One region of the Parafrankia discariae genome, then DNA from elsewhere that is predicted to be linked to it. Evidence: riboswitches for the same ligand, from Rfam matches in the RefSeq annotation. Region 1 holds a riboswitch; each other region holds the start of a gene.

Region 1 (4,674 bases):
TGTCGACGGAGCGAGGACGCTGGCGGCCGTCTCAGGGCGCGCGACAGCTGTCGGTGTTGTCAGTCGCCGGCGGCGTCAGTCACCGGCGTTGGCAGTTGCCGCAGCGCCCGTCGGGGCCGCCGACGTCGGCGGCCGCTGTCAGCCACTGACCGTGGCGCTCCACAGGTTCTGGCCGACCACGCCCGGCTGACCGTCGCTCACCCGGGTGAGGTACGAGTAGAGCGCGGCGATCCCCTGCGATTCCGGGCCGAACTTGCCGTCGACGGTCAGGACGAACCTGCGGTCGCGCATCTCCGCCTGCCAGACGAAGGCGTCCGCGCGCACGTCGTCGCTCATACCGACGTTCAGTGCCTCGCCGCCGAACCGGCCGGCGACCTCCGAACGGGCGCGCTCGAGGGTCATGGGCGGCTCGGCCGGTGTCAGGGCCTGGGCGATCACGTCGCCGCCGGCACCGGACGACTCCGGCGCGGGGCCGTTCCGGGTGAGGCCGAGCTTGCCGGTGCAGCCGGGCCAGGGTGACCAGCCGCGGCTGTCGTACAGCTTGTACGCGGCCTCGTCCTGCATCGCGGGCGGAGCCTGGTCGGGTCGGCCGGGGTAGCCCAGGCCCGTCCAGGTGCGCTGGTCGAACTGGTAGGCACCGTAGAAGCCGTTGCCGGTGTTGATGGCGTAGTTGCCGCCCGACTCGCACTTGCGGAGCTTCGCGAAGTCGTCGGCGGTCGCCGCTCCCGCGGGAGCCGCGGTCACCGCGAGCCCGGTGCCGACCAGCGCCGTGACGGCGCCGGTGGTGCGCAGGACCCGAGTCGCGGTGGACGGTCCCTGGGTCGCTCGGTGCCTTCCGCCACGGCCATTGGAACGGGCGGGAACACGATCATGCGATCGCATCAGAATCCTTCCCGTCGCCTACGGGGTGAGCTGTCGGGTTCGGGCTGGAAGTTGCCCGGCCGGCGCCGCTGGCCCGGAGCCCGTCCTCGCGGATCGGTGCTCCCGGCCGGATGTCTCGCCGGCTTAACCCCTAGGACGCCGGGGGCGTCCGGATGGTGGGTCCCCCGCTCCTGCCCGATGTTGTCCGTGCTCGTTCCGGCCATGAGGACGGGGGCAGGACTCGGCGTCCGTCCGCATGACCTCGCCCGGGGAGGCGAGTGGGCGGAACTGTAGCGAGATCTAGCTAGACGGCGCAAATTCGGGCGGCCGGTGGGGGATGCGAAAGGACCACATCGGAGCTACCCGAATGGGCTGTTTGCCGAGTGACGTAGCCGATCGTGACGAGAAGCACTGAGTCGGACAACGCTACCGCCAGGCCGGGGACGGCCGTCCGCCGGGGTGGGTCGGGCCGCGTGCCGTCGGGTCCCGCCGGCTCCGCAAAAGTACGTTAGTAGTTTTTTTGTAGTTTTTCTATAGAGAATTACATTCTGTGTATTTAAGGTAACCAGTTAGAGATTGATGGCCGAGTGGCGGCTGAGGGGTTGTGGCCCGGGGGCACGGGGCGCGGCGGAGGGAGGTCCTGCGCGGGCGACGGGTCGGGCTGGCCGTCCGTGGCGGGCGTGTCCCGCTCTGTGCGGGGACACGCCCGCCCGCCGGGATCACCGGCGTGGACGGCTCCTCCTCCGGCCGGGGCCGGAGGAGATCGTGCGGCGGGCTCGACGTGGCCGGGTCGGCGGTGGGTCGCGTGCCGCGCGGATCGTTGGGGCGATCCACGCACCGCCCCGCCCGCCCGGCGGGGTCCGCGCCGGGCGGGCGGGTCCTGCGGTCCTGGCACGGCGGCTCTTCGCTGCCGACGAACCGGGTGACGGAAACCTCCGCGGAGGGGACCCGTCGCGGCGGGATGTCGACCTCGTGCTGGTGGGGGTCTCGCGGATGCGACAGCACGTGGTCAGCCGCGAGTGGGATCGCCGCGGACACCGGCCGGGCGAAGGTGGAGAACGGATGATTCGCGGGCGTCGGTTCGAGGGCCTGAGTCCATGGAGGGGATGGCTCACCGCGACGGGCGCGGGTGGGATGCCTCATCCGGGGGAAGGACGCCCTGCGAAGGGGGCTCGACCGGGGCGTGGAGGCCACCGTGACCGGACGGCGGCGCGGGGCGGCGCCGTCAGGAGGGTGCGGTGGTTCGGTTCAGCCAGCGGGGGGAGCGGTCGCCGCGTGCGGCGGTAGCCGTCAGCCGGCCCGGCTGGTGACCGAGTGCGCCGGTCGGCGTCGGTCAGCCGAAGGTGGCTGCCCAGGTCTGTGGACCCAGGACGCCGTCCACCAGGAGGCCGCGTGCGGCCTGGAAGTCACGCGCCGCGGCCGCGGACAGTGGTCCGTAGCTGCCGTCGGCCGTGAGGGGGTAGCCGAGGGAGTTCATCTTGGTCTGCCAGGCGCGGACCTCGGCGCTGACCTGATTGACCATGGACGCGGTGTACGCCCGGGTAAGGCCCGGGATGCCCGCGGCGACGGGCTGGGCGACCAGCGAGGTGCGCTCGGCCGCCCTGGACGCCTGGATGCCGGCGCCTGATGACGACGCCCCGGGTAGGAGCTGGTCGGAGCCCATTCCGCTCCCGCAGACCGGCCACTGGCCGAACCCGGAACGGAGTGCGAGTTGCAGTGCCGCTGCGTCCTGCACGGCGGGCGGAGCCGTGTGTGGCAGCCCCGAGTAGCCGAGGCTGCGCCAGGTGCCTGACGAGAACTGGTAAGCGCCATAGTAGCCGTTACCGGTGTTCGTCGTGTAGTTCCCGCCGGACTCGCATTGCCGCAGACCTTCCCAGGTCGTGGCGGCGTTGGCCGGTTGGCTCAGGGCGAGTGTACCGCCGACCGCCGCGGCGATGACGGGGACGGAGACGAGAGTGCGGGCCCGGCTGCGGGTACTGCTGCGGCGTTGTCGGCCACTGGTACGTGCGTCGGACATGCGTGAGTTTTCCTTCCCCACGCCTGCGAGGTGAGCTGTCGGGTTCGGGCAGGGAAAAGCCCGGCCGCCAAGTCAGGAACTCCGGAAATCCTGTGCCTTCGGCAACGGAGGACAATTTTCCTCCTCGTGTCGTCGGCGTTAGCGGCTTCACCCCAAGGTCCCCAGAATCGGCGACCGGGTATTGGTTCCCCCGCTCCTGCCATCGGGTTTCTGTTTCCAACGGATGGGGGCAGGGATTCGGCGTGCCACCCGTCGGGTGCCCGGCCTGTCTCCGGGCACGGCGAAGACCATAACCACGCCGTCGGGCCGAACGACAAGCACTGAATGCCTCAGGTGAAAAAGAGCACACCGTCCGTTGGCTGCTTGAGGTTTGATCACGGTGCTGGTAGCGCGCGCGCACGCGCGCTCATTAACTTGGTGACCGTGTCGCGGAGGGTGGTTCGTGCCGACAAATCACACTGGTGAAAGATCGTTACCGTTGGGTGTGCTGTCGGCAATCGAGCCGAATATGCGGGAAGGCTACCCGCGTCCGGCCAGGGTGCCATCAAGCGGCTAGAAAATTCATATCCTCGTGCCGATCCCGACTCGGATGCCGTGATGTGTGAGAAACCTAACCGTAACTATGAGTTAACTTGTAGGGATGCTTCTGTGACCGGTTGTCGGGTCGCGGTGTCCCGCGGGGTCGGGTCGGTACGTCCCGTTCGCCCCCGAGGTTGATCTTGTTTGAGCCGGGTCCGTGCGTGTCTCTCACCCGTGATCGGACGATCGCGTGGGCTGTCTGGTGCCTCTGCGCGTGCCCCGAAGTAGCCCTCTTCGGGTGGGAATCCGGGCCGGCGCGCGCCCCTGGGCGGATCGGTGCGCGGAGCGGCGCGTTAAGACACGTCGGAGCCCACATGGGTGCCGTGTCAGAGGTGAGAGCCGCTGGGTCCGTACGTGTGGTCTCAGCAGGTGCCACCTGATCCGTCACCGGTGAGAGGCTCGGGGGGACCGTGGGCTTCGTGGTGTCCGGGACGGATATGGCCGCCGAGACGGCGCCGACCGCCCGCACGATCTTCAGGAGGCCTCGCCGGGCGGGCGACGCCTCACCTCGACGGGTGCGGTTCCGCCTCGGATGAAGAGGGGAGGAAGCACACCCCGTCCTCATGTCGGCGTCAGGTGCTTGTTTGGGCACTCTGCGTCGCAGATAGCTTCTCGTGTCCCTCTGGTCGCTCCGCGTTCCTGGTGGTGTCGGAGGTCCGAAGGGCGCCGGCCGTCCCGGGTGGTTCGGCCCGCCGGGACGGCCGGCCCGCCCGACCGGCGGTGTGTGGCCCGGCGGGTACTGCTTGTCCCGGAGCGATCTCGTCCTGTCCTGGAGGAATCTCATTCGGGCGCGCGGCGGCCGGGGGAGTCACGACATGGGAGTACTCCCGGGGACAGATGTCCCCGGGAGGGAGAAGAGCCGATCAGGTGACCGCCGGGCCTCGAACCGGGCGGAGCGGGTCAGACCCCGATCGACCGGCCGGCGGACCGCAGGTCGTCACAGGCCTGGGCGACCCGGGCGGCCATGGCGGTTTCGGCGGCCTTGCCGTAGGTGCGCGGGTCGTAGGCCTTCTTGTTCCCGACCTCACCGTCCACCTTGAGGACACCGTCGTAGTTGCGGAGCATGTGGTCGACGATCGGCCGGGTGAACGCGTACTGGGTGTCGGTGTCCACGTTCATCTTGATGACGCCGTAGTCGAGTGTTTCGCGGATCTCGGCGAGGTCCGACCCGCTGCCGCCGTGGAAGACCAGGTTGAACGGCTTCGCGTCGGCGGGCA
Region 2 (4,674 bases), on a different contig from region 1:
GGCCGGTGCTGGCCCAGAACCCGGCCCTGGCCGATCTGCTGCTCACCTGGGTGCATGGCTCGCTGGCCCCGCTGGACGCCCCGGTCGAGGCGGACACGCTGCGCCGGGCACGGGCGCGGGCACTCGCCGGGGGCTGACCGGGCGCCCGCCGGTGCCGGCCGGGGGCTGGGAAGTGCCACCGGCGTCGTCCCGCCCGGGTCCGCGTTGACGCGCTGGGCTGAATTCGGCGATTTCCTGGTGCCGGGTGTGGTTCGGTTGGATCGTGGCGTCGAATCCCCTTGCCGGCTGGTGGGGCAAGAACAAGAGAAACGTGATCATCGCCGGGGTGGCACTTGTGGCCATCTGGTGGCTCGTCGCGGCCAATGGCCGTCCCAAGGTCGAACGGGTCACAATCCCGGATGGCTATCCGTCGGCCGACCGGGAGCTGCTCGTTCAGGCGGACTCCAAACCGAACGACCCGTTGCCCCTGGTAATCATCCTGCACGATGACAATACGGATGCGAGTTCACTGGAACACGACAGTGGCGCGTCGTCGCTGGCGAACCGCCGTCACTTCGCGCTCGCCTTCCCGGAGGCGGTCGCCGGTACCTGGCGGCTCGACGACCCTAACGGAGCGGACCAGCAGTACCTGCGCGACGTCGTCCGTTACATGGACGAGGAGCGCACCGACATCGACCTGAATCGGGTTTACGTCTGGGGTATCGGGGAGGGCGCCCGGCTCGCCCTGCTCGCGGCCTGCTCGCCCGGCCCCCCCGTCTACGCGGCGGTGGGCGTCGTGGGACAGTTCGAAGCAGAGCCTGGCCCCACCTGCGACACCGTCGCCCCGCACGGGCGGGTCGCCGAGACGAACTGGAACAAAAAGGTCTCCAGCACGCTGTGGGACTTCTCCCGCGACCTTCGCCGGAAGGTCTGACCGGCTCGGTTCGGTGCACTGACTAGACAGTTCGCGCTAGTAGCAAAGAACTAGTCATTTAATGGATCGGGCGGCCGTTGGTCCTGTCGGGGACGGCTCGCTGGCCATTTCGGGGCTTGTGCCTGCCGCGGTGCTGTGTGTTCGCCGCGGCGAGGGGCCGCCCTTGGAGTCTTCCCGGAGCCCCGGCCGCCGCACCCGCGAGGGTGGAGCGGCCGGGGCCCGAGCGGTCCGTCGACGTCGCCGGGAGGGGGGGTAACGGCCCCGACGGACCAGCGGGCGGCCGGAAGGTTTACGGGGGTCCGCTGGCCGCCGGCCCGATGGGGGGGGGGATCGGACAGACGGCCAGCGGAGTCCGGGGCCTTCCGGCCGGACGGACGTCAGATGGGGGGGGATCTGACGTCCGTCCCACCGGAAGGATCGCGGAGCGGTGGGGTGTGGTTGACTTTTGTGTGGGTTTGCGTTGGGTGACGGGTTGGTCTGAATGGGGTTTTGCTGCCCGGTAGTGGCAGTCTGACCGGCTAAAGCTACATCTACGCTACTTATGCCGAAGTAGAATGATGCCGCAACGGCCTACTGCTCATGGCCGTCAACCGGCCCGATGAAGGCGTCACGTAGTGAAACCGTCACGAAAGGTGCTGGAGTCTGTCCACGGAAGTACTACCCCGGTCGTTGCGGGGCACGGACGTTCCGTGAGACAGCTCGTTCCGAGTGGACGCGACGACGATGGTCCGGCACAGGGGACCTGGTCAGCTCCGGAAGACCCGCCGGGTCGGGGTTGATCCCGACAACCCCGACCCGGCGGCGGAGCCGGGCGCGATCGGAGGGGGAGATCGCGCTGCGGCTCGTTCCGGGGGACGGGGCGTCCGTATCCTGGCAGCCCCGTCCGAGCGGTGCGTGGGCTTGTGGAACGACCGACGTCGAGAACAGCCAGTCTTCTTGCCGGGCCGCCCTGCTTAGGGGATGCGGCCGACCGAGTACGAGGTCGTGTAGATCGTCTGAAGCTTGACGACGTCACCACTGTGCGGCGCGACCCACATCTTGCCGTCGCCGGCGTAGATGCCGACGTGGTAGATGTTGCCGGGAGCCCCGAAGAAGATCAGGTCGCCGGGCGCCTTGTTGTACTGGGAGATCCGCGTGGTGGCGGCGTACTGCGCGTCGGTGGTGCGCGGCACGCTCTTGCCGAGCTGCCGGTACACGTACTGCACCAGACCGGAGCAGTCGAAGGAGCTGGGGCCCTCGGCGCCGTAGACGTACGGCTTGCCGGCCTGTAGCGAGGCCAGGTAGACGGCCTTCTCGCCGATGGTGCTGGCCGGCAGGTTGACGCTGACCACCGGGGTGCTGACGTTCACGCCCGTGCGGTCCGCGCTGCGTGAGGCCTGCGCGGGCACCGGCGGCGGAGCCGGGCGGACGTGCAGCGTGGCGTCGTTCTCCGAGTGCGCCGACTGGAGGGCGTCAGTCCCGTCGAAGATCGCCGTGACGTTCGTGGTGGTCAGCACCTTGGCGGTGTACGACGCGAAGCCGCGGTCGTCCGTGGTCAGGTGCAGGAAGGTGGCCCACCCGGTCGGCAGCTTGACCTGGACCTTGATGAGCTGGTCCGCGAGCGGGGCCTGCGTCTCCTCGTTGTAGAGCGAGAAGCCGATGTTGACGGGCTCGTCCGCGTTGACCGTGACCTCGGGGTTCGTCACGCGCAGGCCGACGTCGATCTTCGACGAGAGAGTCGGCGCGGAGATGTCCGTGGTGGCGTCGAGAACGGTTCCGGACCCGCCGCCGGTCGCGGTGGCGGCCTGGATGGCTCCGTCGACCGCCAGCCGGGACCCGATCTGGGTCGCGAGCGTCATCGGAGCGGTGTTCGTGCCGTCGTCCAGCGCGACGTCCGAGTTCACATCCTGGGCGCACCCGGCGAGTGCCACCCCGGAGACCGCGACGGTTCCGGTGGTGATGGCCGCGACGGTGCGGGCCCTGGCTCTGGCTCGGCTGGACGCCGTGGGGGCGGACGGCGCACGGTGGCGACCGCGCCCTTCCTGCCGGCGTCTCTCAGCATCAAGCTGCACACTTTGCGCAGACAACGTTGCGTTCCTTCCCGTACGCCTGCGAGGTGAGCTGTCGGGTTCGGGCTGGGCTGCCCGGTCCATAGCGCGACCTTCACGCGATGGACTTCACCCCTAGGCCAGCGCCGTGTCGTGGCGCCAGCCGGTGGAGGTGGGTCCCCCGCTCCTGCCCGTGGTGACGACTCGGAGGGGACACCAGGACCGCGGGCAGGATTCGGCGTTCGGTCCGGTGTTGTCGTGACGTCGGAAGCGAGACTAGTCCACACGGATGGTGCGGGTAAACACTAGTCCTCCTCAACTACGTCGAGTGTGCAAAGAAGGGCCCCTTGCGGCGCCGCATCTGCCCAGGTCAGGAGGGGTGCTGAGCTTCCGGTCACGTTTTTGTGCGGCCACACGAGGATCACGTCCCAACACGTTAGGTGACCAGAACTTCCTGGCTTGTGCGGGGGTTCCCAGCCTCGGCGGACCGAGCCGGTACCACCCGCCGGGCCGCTCGCGCGCCCGGTTCACTCCGTCCCCGGCCCGTCTCTTCCCGGCGGGATCCGGCGGCCGCGGACTACCGGGAGGCCCGACCCCCGGCCACCTTCACCGTGCACGTGTCACCGCGCACGTGGGACGTGAACGGAGCTCCTGGGACCGTTGAAACGGACCGGCGCGGTGCCGCCGGCCGGGAGAGCCTCCCGGGAGCCGCGTCGGGCGCCAGCCCGCAGGCGCCGCCGCCGCGGGCCGCCGCGGGCTGGCGTGGGCTGGCGTGGACCGCCGTGGGCTGGCGTGGGCTGGCCTTGACGCGCAGCGGGCCCTCGCGTGGGACGGGCCCAGCCGCCCTCGCCCTTTGTCGCCGGGCTCGCCCTTTCAGAGGCCAATCCGGCCTGATTCCGCCCCGAAGGGCGAGGCCGCCACCAAACGGCGAGCTGGACGCCGGTGGCGAGCGCGCCGCGGCCCGCCACGAACGGCGGCCGGCCGCTCACGGGCCGGGCTTCACGGATCGGGTTCCATCGAGCCGGCCGCTCCGCGGGCCGGGCTCACCAGGCCAGCCGCTCACCAGGCCAGCCGCTCACCAGGCCAGCCGCTCACCAGGCCAGCCGCTCACCGGGCCAGCCGCTCACCGGGCCAGCCGCTCACCGGGCCGGGTTCAGCGGGCTCGGTTCAGCGGGTCCGGCCGTTGCGGCGGCTCAGGAAGCCGGAGCTGTTGAGGACCTGGAGCTCGATCTCGAGCTGCTTCACCTCGGGCGGCAGCGAGCGGTAGCTGCCCTGCAGGGCCTCGACGGCCGCGCGGGCATGTTCGGCCAGGTCGTCCAGGGCCTGCTGGCGCTGGCGCATCCGGGCCCGCTCCTCCTGGATGGTCCGGACCGTGTCCTCCTGCCACTGCCGGGTCCGGATGAGGTGCTCACCGGCGTCCGCGGCCTGGCGCTCGGCGTCCTCGAGCCGGCTCAGCAGGGCGTCCAGGGCCTCGAGCCGGCTCGCCAGCTCGGCCATCAGGTCCTCGCGGTCGGGCAGGACGGAGATCTCGTGGTGCCGCGGGCGTGGGTGTGTCATGCCCGGCTCCGACGGCTGGCAGTGGCGCCGGGCCGGCCCGGGGGCGTCGTGGCGCGGTCCGGCAAGGCGTGGGATGTGCGCCACCGCGCCGCTCGCGACCGTCGCCGAAGTTCCGACACGGTTGGTTACGTTAGTCGACGCATCGGGTTTCCGGCATGCGGTCCGCCGGATCCGGCC
Region 3 (4,674 bases), on a different contig from region 1:
GGCCTGGTTCCGCTGGCCGGTCCGCTGGCCCTCGCCGCCGGCGTGGCCTCCATCCTCGTCGCGGTGATCCACCTGTGGCGGATGCGGGCCCTGTTCCGTCGCCCGGTGGCGGCGGGCGGGCCGCATACGCACGCGTCCGCAGTGGACGGCTGGATCGAGGGCGGGCACGTGCTGGTCGCGGCGGGGATGGCGGTCATGTTCACCGGCCCCGGCCGGCTCGTCGGCTCCTGGCCGTTCCTCGCCCTGTACCTGGCGCTGACGGTGGCCCTGCTGGTCGGGCTCGTCGCCCACCCCCGGTGCAGCGCGCCGGGCATGTGGTCCTGCTGTGCGCTTCTCGTCGTCGAGGCGGCCGCGATGGCGTGCATGTCCGGGGCGGCCAGTGTCGCCGGGTGGCCGCTGCGCACCGACGGGGCGATCGGCGTCTGGTGCGTCGTCGTCTTCGGCGGGGCGGCCCTGGTGGCGCTGGCCGGCCTGCCGGCGCGCCGGTTCGCCGCGCCGCCGGCCCGCCCGCCCGTGCGTGAGCTGGCGGCCCGACTGATCGGGATCTTCCCGGAGCCGGTCGTCCCGCGTGGCTCCCGACTCGTCATGTCGGGGGGAATGATCCTGATGCTCCTCGCCCGTACCTGATCTCCCGCTCCCGTACCCCCCGGGGTGACCTGCTCCGAAACCGCGCATTCCGCTCACGGAGCAGGCGGCGGGCCCGAAGTGCGCCTACGGTCGGCCGGTCGGCAGATATCCGGCCGGCAGACACGAGGCCCAAAGAGGGGGCGGTCGCCATGCGTCGAGTCGTGTTCATCTCCGTGCTTGCCGCCGCGGTCATGTTGGGCGGGGTGGCGTCGTCGCTGTCCGCGTCCGCCGCGCCGACCACGGTGCCATCGTCCCCACCCGCCACATCGGGGGCCGCGGTGAGCTCGGCCGGTTCGGGGGGCTCGGCCGGTTCGGGGGGCTCGGCCGGCGCGGCCGGTTCGCTGAGCCTGGCGGAGGCCGCGAGCCTGGTCCGCGGCCGTGGCTACATACCGATCACCACCGACGGTTACGAGCCCACCCACAATCTCAGCGTGATCGTCGGCCGGCTCGCCACCTCGGTGGACGGCCATCCGCAGCAGGCGTTCCTCTTCCACCGCGGCCGGTTCGTCGGGACGGACGCCGTCGCCGGCGCGGGCGTGCGGTGGGTGTGGTCGACCAGCGAGGTGGTGGCGCTGCAGTACGACCTGTACCGTCCGGCGGACCCGATGTGCTGCCCGAGCGCGGGCGCGGCGACCGTACGGTTCCGGTGGAACGGCTCGGCGGTCGTGCCGCTCGACCCGATCCCGACCAGCCAGTGGTCCGCCGCCGAGAGCCGCCGCTGACCACCGACGCCGGGTCCCGGGGCTGAACCCGGGACCCGGCCGCGGTGGTCACACCGCCGATCCGGCGGGTTCACACGCCCGCCGGATCGGCGCACCCGCCGATCCGGCGGAGCCACCGATCCGCGGATCAGTGGCCCTCGGCCGCCTCGACCAGCTCGGTGAGCACCCCGCCGAGGCCCTTCGGGTGCATGAACGCGATCCGGCTGCCGGACGTCCCGTGCACCGGGGTCTTGTTGACCAGGTCGAACCCGGTGACGGTGAGCGCCGCCAGCGCCGCGTCGATGTCCGCCACCCCGTAGGCGATGTGGTGGATGCCGGGGCCCTTCTTCGTCAGGAACTTGCCGACCGGGCTGTCCGGGCGCACCGGTTCCAGTAGCTGGACGTAGGAACCGCCCGTGTCGCCGTCGTGCACCAGCAGCATCGCCTCGCGCACGCCCTGCGCCTCGTTCGTCTCCTGATGCGCGACCTTCAGGCCGAACGCCGCCTCATACCGGGGGATGGCCTCCTCCAGCGAGGCGACGGCGATTCCGACATGGTCGATCCTGGTCAGCACAAAAATCGCTCCTGCGTCGTGGACGGTCGGCCCTGGTCGCGTCCTGCCTGGTGGGCCAACCTCCGAGCCTGCCCGGAACCGGCCCGGCGGTCCACCGAAGCGCCGGGCCGGTCCGGTCGGGCGTGTCGGCCACGCCCGGCGCGGATCAGCCGAACAGCTTGTCGTGGGTCAGCGGGCCCACGACGCCGTCCGGGACGAGACCGTTCTTCTTCTGGAAGTCGACGACCATGTGGTTGGTCTGCGGACCGAACCGGCCGTCGATGGTGATCGGGTAGCCGATGTCGGCGAGCCGCTTCTGCACCAGCGCCACGTCCCAGCGGACGCCGGCGACCCCGAGCCGCATGTAGCCCGAGCTGGCGGTCGCCGGTGCCGGCGCGCTCGCCGCGGCCGGCGCGACGGTCGAGATCGTCCGGGCGGCGCCGCCGCTCACCGCGGCGGCCGCCGCGGCGCCACGGGACAGGTACTTCACGTGCATGCCGTTCTTGTAGGCGCTCCAGGCGCCGATGCCCTGGCTGGCGCACACCTGCCGCGCGGCCCAGGCGTTCACGTTCGGGTCGTAGAGGTCGCGGCTGCCGACCCAGCTCGCGTGCGCGCGCATGTTGATCTGCCAGAGGCCGCGGGAGTCCTCACCCACCGTCGCGTGGGCCGTCGTGTTGCCGCCCGACTCGGCCAGCGCGACCGCGACCCAGGTGCTCAGCGGAATCCCGCGGCAGGAGGGCAGGCCCGCGTTCTGCGCCGCCTGCGCGATGGTGACGTCGGAGACGGTGGCCGCGCTCGCCGGTCCCGCGGTGAACATCAGGCCCGCTGACGCGCCGATGACGCTCGCCGCGGTGACCACGGCGGCGCGCCCACGCCCGCGCCGCCGTGCGGAGGTGTTCGGACGGCTGGACAGGCGGTGCTTTCCATGCGACATCTAAGAATCTCGTTTCTGCTTTGAAGAACAGAGCTTCTGAATGTCCGGATGGGGAATTGATCCGTATACGGATCAAAAAGTTACGGCAACGATTCGCCCGGCGAGGGAAGCATGGTTCAGTGCGCCGGCGTTCTGTCGGCGTAAAAGTATTCCGGACCTGGGTGGGTCTAGATTTCCTGCGTCAACCCCGGGATGCGGGCACTGTGCGGCCACGGCGGCTGCCCGAGGGACGGGTGAAAGGCCCGCCTGGATGATCCAGACATGCGTGCGTACACGACGGTGATCCTTCCCGTACGCCTGCGAGGTTAGCTGTCGGGTTCGGGCCGGGAAGCCCGGTCGGGCGCGCCAGCGTGTTCACGGCGCGTTCGACTTCACCCCGAGGACGGCCGCCGGTGCGTGGGTGGCCGTCCGGAGGAACGTGGTTCCCCCGCTTCTGCCCTGTTGATCGCTAGGAGGGGACGACGGGCCTAGGGCAGAACTCGGCGTACGGCCCGTCGCTTGCTGCGAGCCAGGACACCGTAACGAACTACTAAGGGTAGTCGCAAGTACTAATTTTCCTGTTCTGACGGCGCACCCTTGTCACGATGCGCACACAGATTCGAGATTGAGACACTCCGTTCAGTAACCGGCGACGCTGCGGAGCGGGTCTCCGTCCGGACGTCGTCGCACCCGGCGCGGACGGCGACCGGCACGGCGGGGAGTGGCACGGCGGGGAGTGGCGCGGTGGGGGCGGTGGGGGAGTGGGAGGAGCGGGTCCGGGCACGCCTCGGCCCGGGCGTCTGCGTGGGCGCCCGGGCCGAGGATGTGCCTGTGTGTCTGCTGTGCTGGTGCGGGCCGGTGGGCGGTGCCGCCGACCGGTGCCACCGGCCGGTCGGTCAGACCCAGCCGGGCATCGGGTAGGCCGACATGAGGTCCCTGACCTCGCCCGAGATCCGCTCGATGGTCGCCTCGTCCGCGTCACCGGCGGCCTTGACGGCCTCGTCGATCCAGGCGGCGAGGGCGGGCATCTGCTCCGGGCGCAGCCCGCGGGTCGTGATCGCGGCGGTTCCCAGGCGCACCCCGGACGGGTCGAACGGCTTGCGCGGGTCGAAGGGAACCGTGTTGTAGTTCAGCTCGATACCGGCCCGGTCGAGCGCCTTCGCGGCCGGCTTTCCGGCGACTCCGCGGCTCGTCAGGTCAATGAGAATGAGATGGTTGTCGGTGCCGCCGGTGATGAGGTCGAAGCCGCGCCCGGAAAGCGCCTCGGCGAGCGCCTTCGCATTCGCGACGACCCGGTGCGCGTACTCCCGGAAATCCGGTGTCGCGGCCTCCCGAAGAGCGACCGCGACGGCGGCGGTGGTGTGGTTGTGCGGGCCGCCCTGGAGGCCGGGGAAAACAGCCTTGTCCAGCGCCGCGGCGTGCGTGCCGTCCGACATGATCATGGCGCCGCGCGGGCCGCGCAGCGTCTTGTGCGTGGTGGTCGTGATGACGGGAGCGTGCCCGACCGGCGACGGGTGGGCGCCACCGGCGATCAGCCCGGCGATGTGGGAGATGTCCGCGACGAGCACGGCGTCGATCTCGCGGGCGATCGCCGCGAACCCGGGGAAGTCGATGGTGCGGGGGATCGCCGTCCCACCGCAGAAGATCACCTTCGGTCGGTGTTCGAGGGCGAGGTCGCGGACCTCGTCCAGGTCGACCCGCCCGGTGTCCTGGCGGACCCCGTAGCGGACCCCGCGGAACCAGCGGCCGGTCGCCGACACCGTCCAGCCGTGGGTAAGGTGGCCGCCCGAGGGCAGGCCCATGCCCATCACCGGGTCGCCGGGCTGCAGGAAGGCCAGGTAGACCGCGAGGTTGGCGGGGGACCCGGAGTACGGCTGGAC

What was found. A riboswitch is a leader RNA that binds a small molecule or an ion and turns the genes downstream of it on or off. The one in region 1 is predicted to bind cyclic di-AMP.
Region 2: linked by a shared signal. The riboswitch ahead of B056_RS0103005 (C40 family peptidase) and the one ahead of B056_RS0133415 (transglycosylase family protein) in region 1 are both predicted to bind cyclic di-AMP.
Region 3: linked by a shared signal. The riboswitch ahead of B056_RS0115985 (peptidoglycan-binding protein) and the one ahead of B056_RS0133415 (transglycosylase family protein) in region 1 are both predicted to bind cyclic di-AMP.

Annotation. Positions count from the first base shown of each region.
Region 1 is NZ_KB891285.1:47,173-51,846, forward strand. It holds gene B056_RS0133410 (transglycosylase family protein) at 139-882, opposite strand; gene B056_RS0133415 (transglycosylase family protein) at 2,195-2,878, opposite strand; cyclic di-AMP (ydaO/yuaA leader) riboswitch at 2,884-3,103, opposite strand; gene fbaA (class II fructose-bisphosphate aldolase) at 4,358-4,674, opposite strand, start outside.
Region 2 is NZ_KB891103.1:218,205-222,878, reverse strand. It holds gene B056_RS0103015 (type 1 glutamine amidotransferase) at 1-137, shown strand, start outside; gene B056_RS0103010 (PHB depolymerase family esterase) at 245-913, shown strand; gene B056_RS0103005 (C40 family peptidase) at 1,867-2,823, opposite strand; cyclic di-AMP (ydaO/yuaA leader) riboswitch at 2,984-3,160, opposite strand; gene B056_RS0103000 (hypothetical protein) at 4,108-4,497, opposite strand.
Region 3 is NZ_KB891216.1:20,846-25,519, reverse strand. It holds gene B056_RS0116000 (DUF5134 domain-containing protein) at 1-627, shown strand, start outside; gene B056_RS0115995 (LppP/LprE family lipoprotein) at 777-1,349, shown strand; gene mce (methylmalonyl-CoA epimerase) at 1,477-1,902, opposite strand; gene B056_RS0115985 (peptidoglycan-binding protein) at 2,048-2,815, opposite strand; cyclic di-AMP (ydaO/yuaA leader) riboswitch at 3,096-3,263, opposite strand; gene B056_RS0115980 (serine hydroxymethyltransferase) at 3,691-4,674, opposite strand, start outside.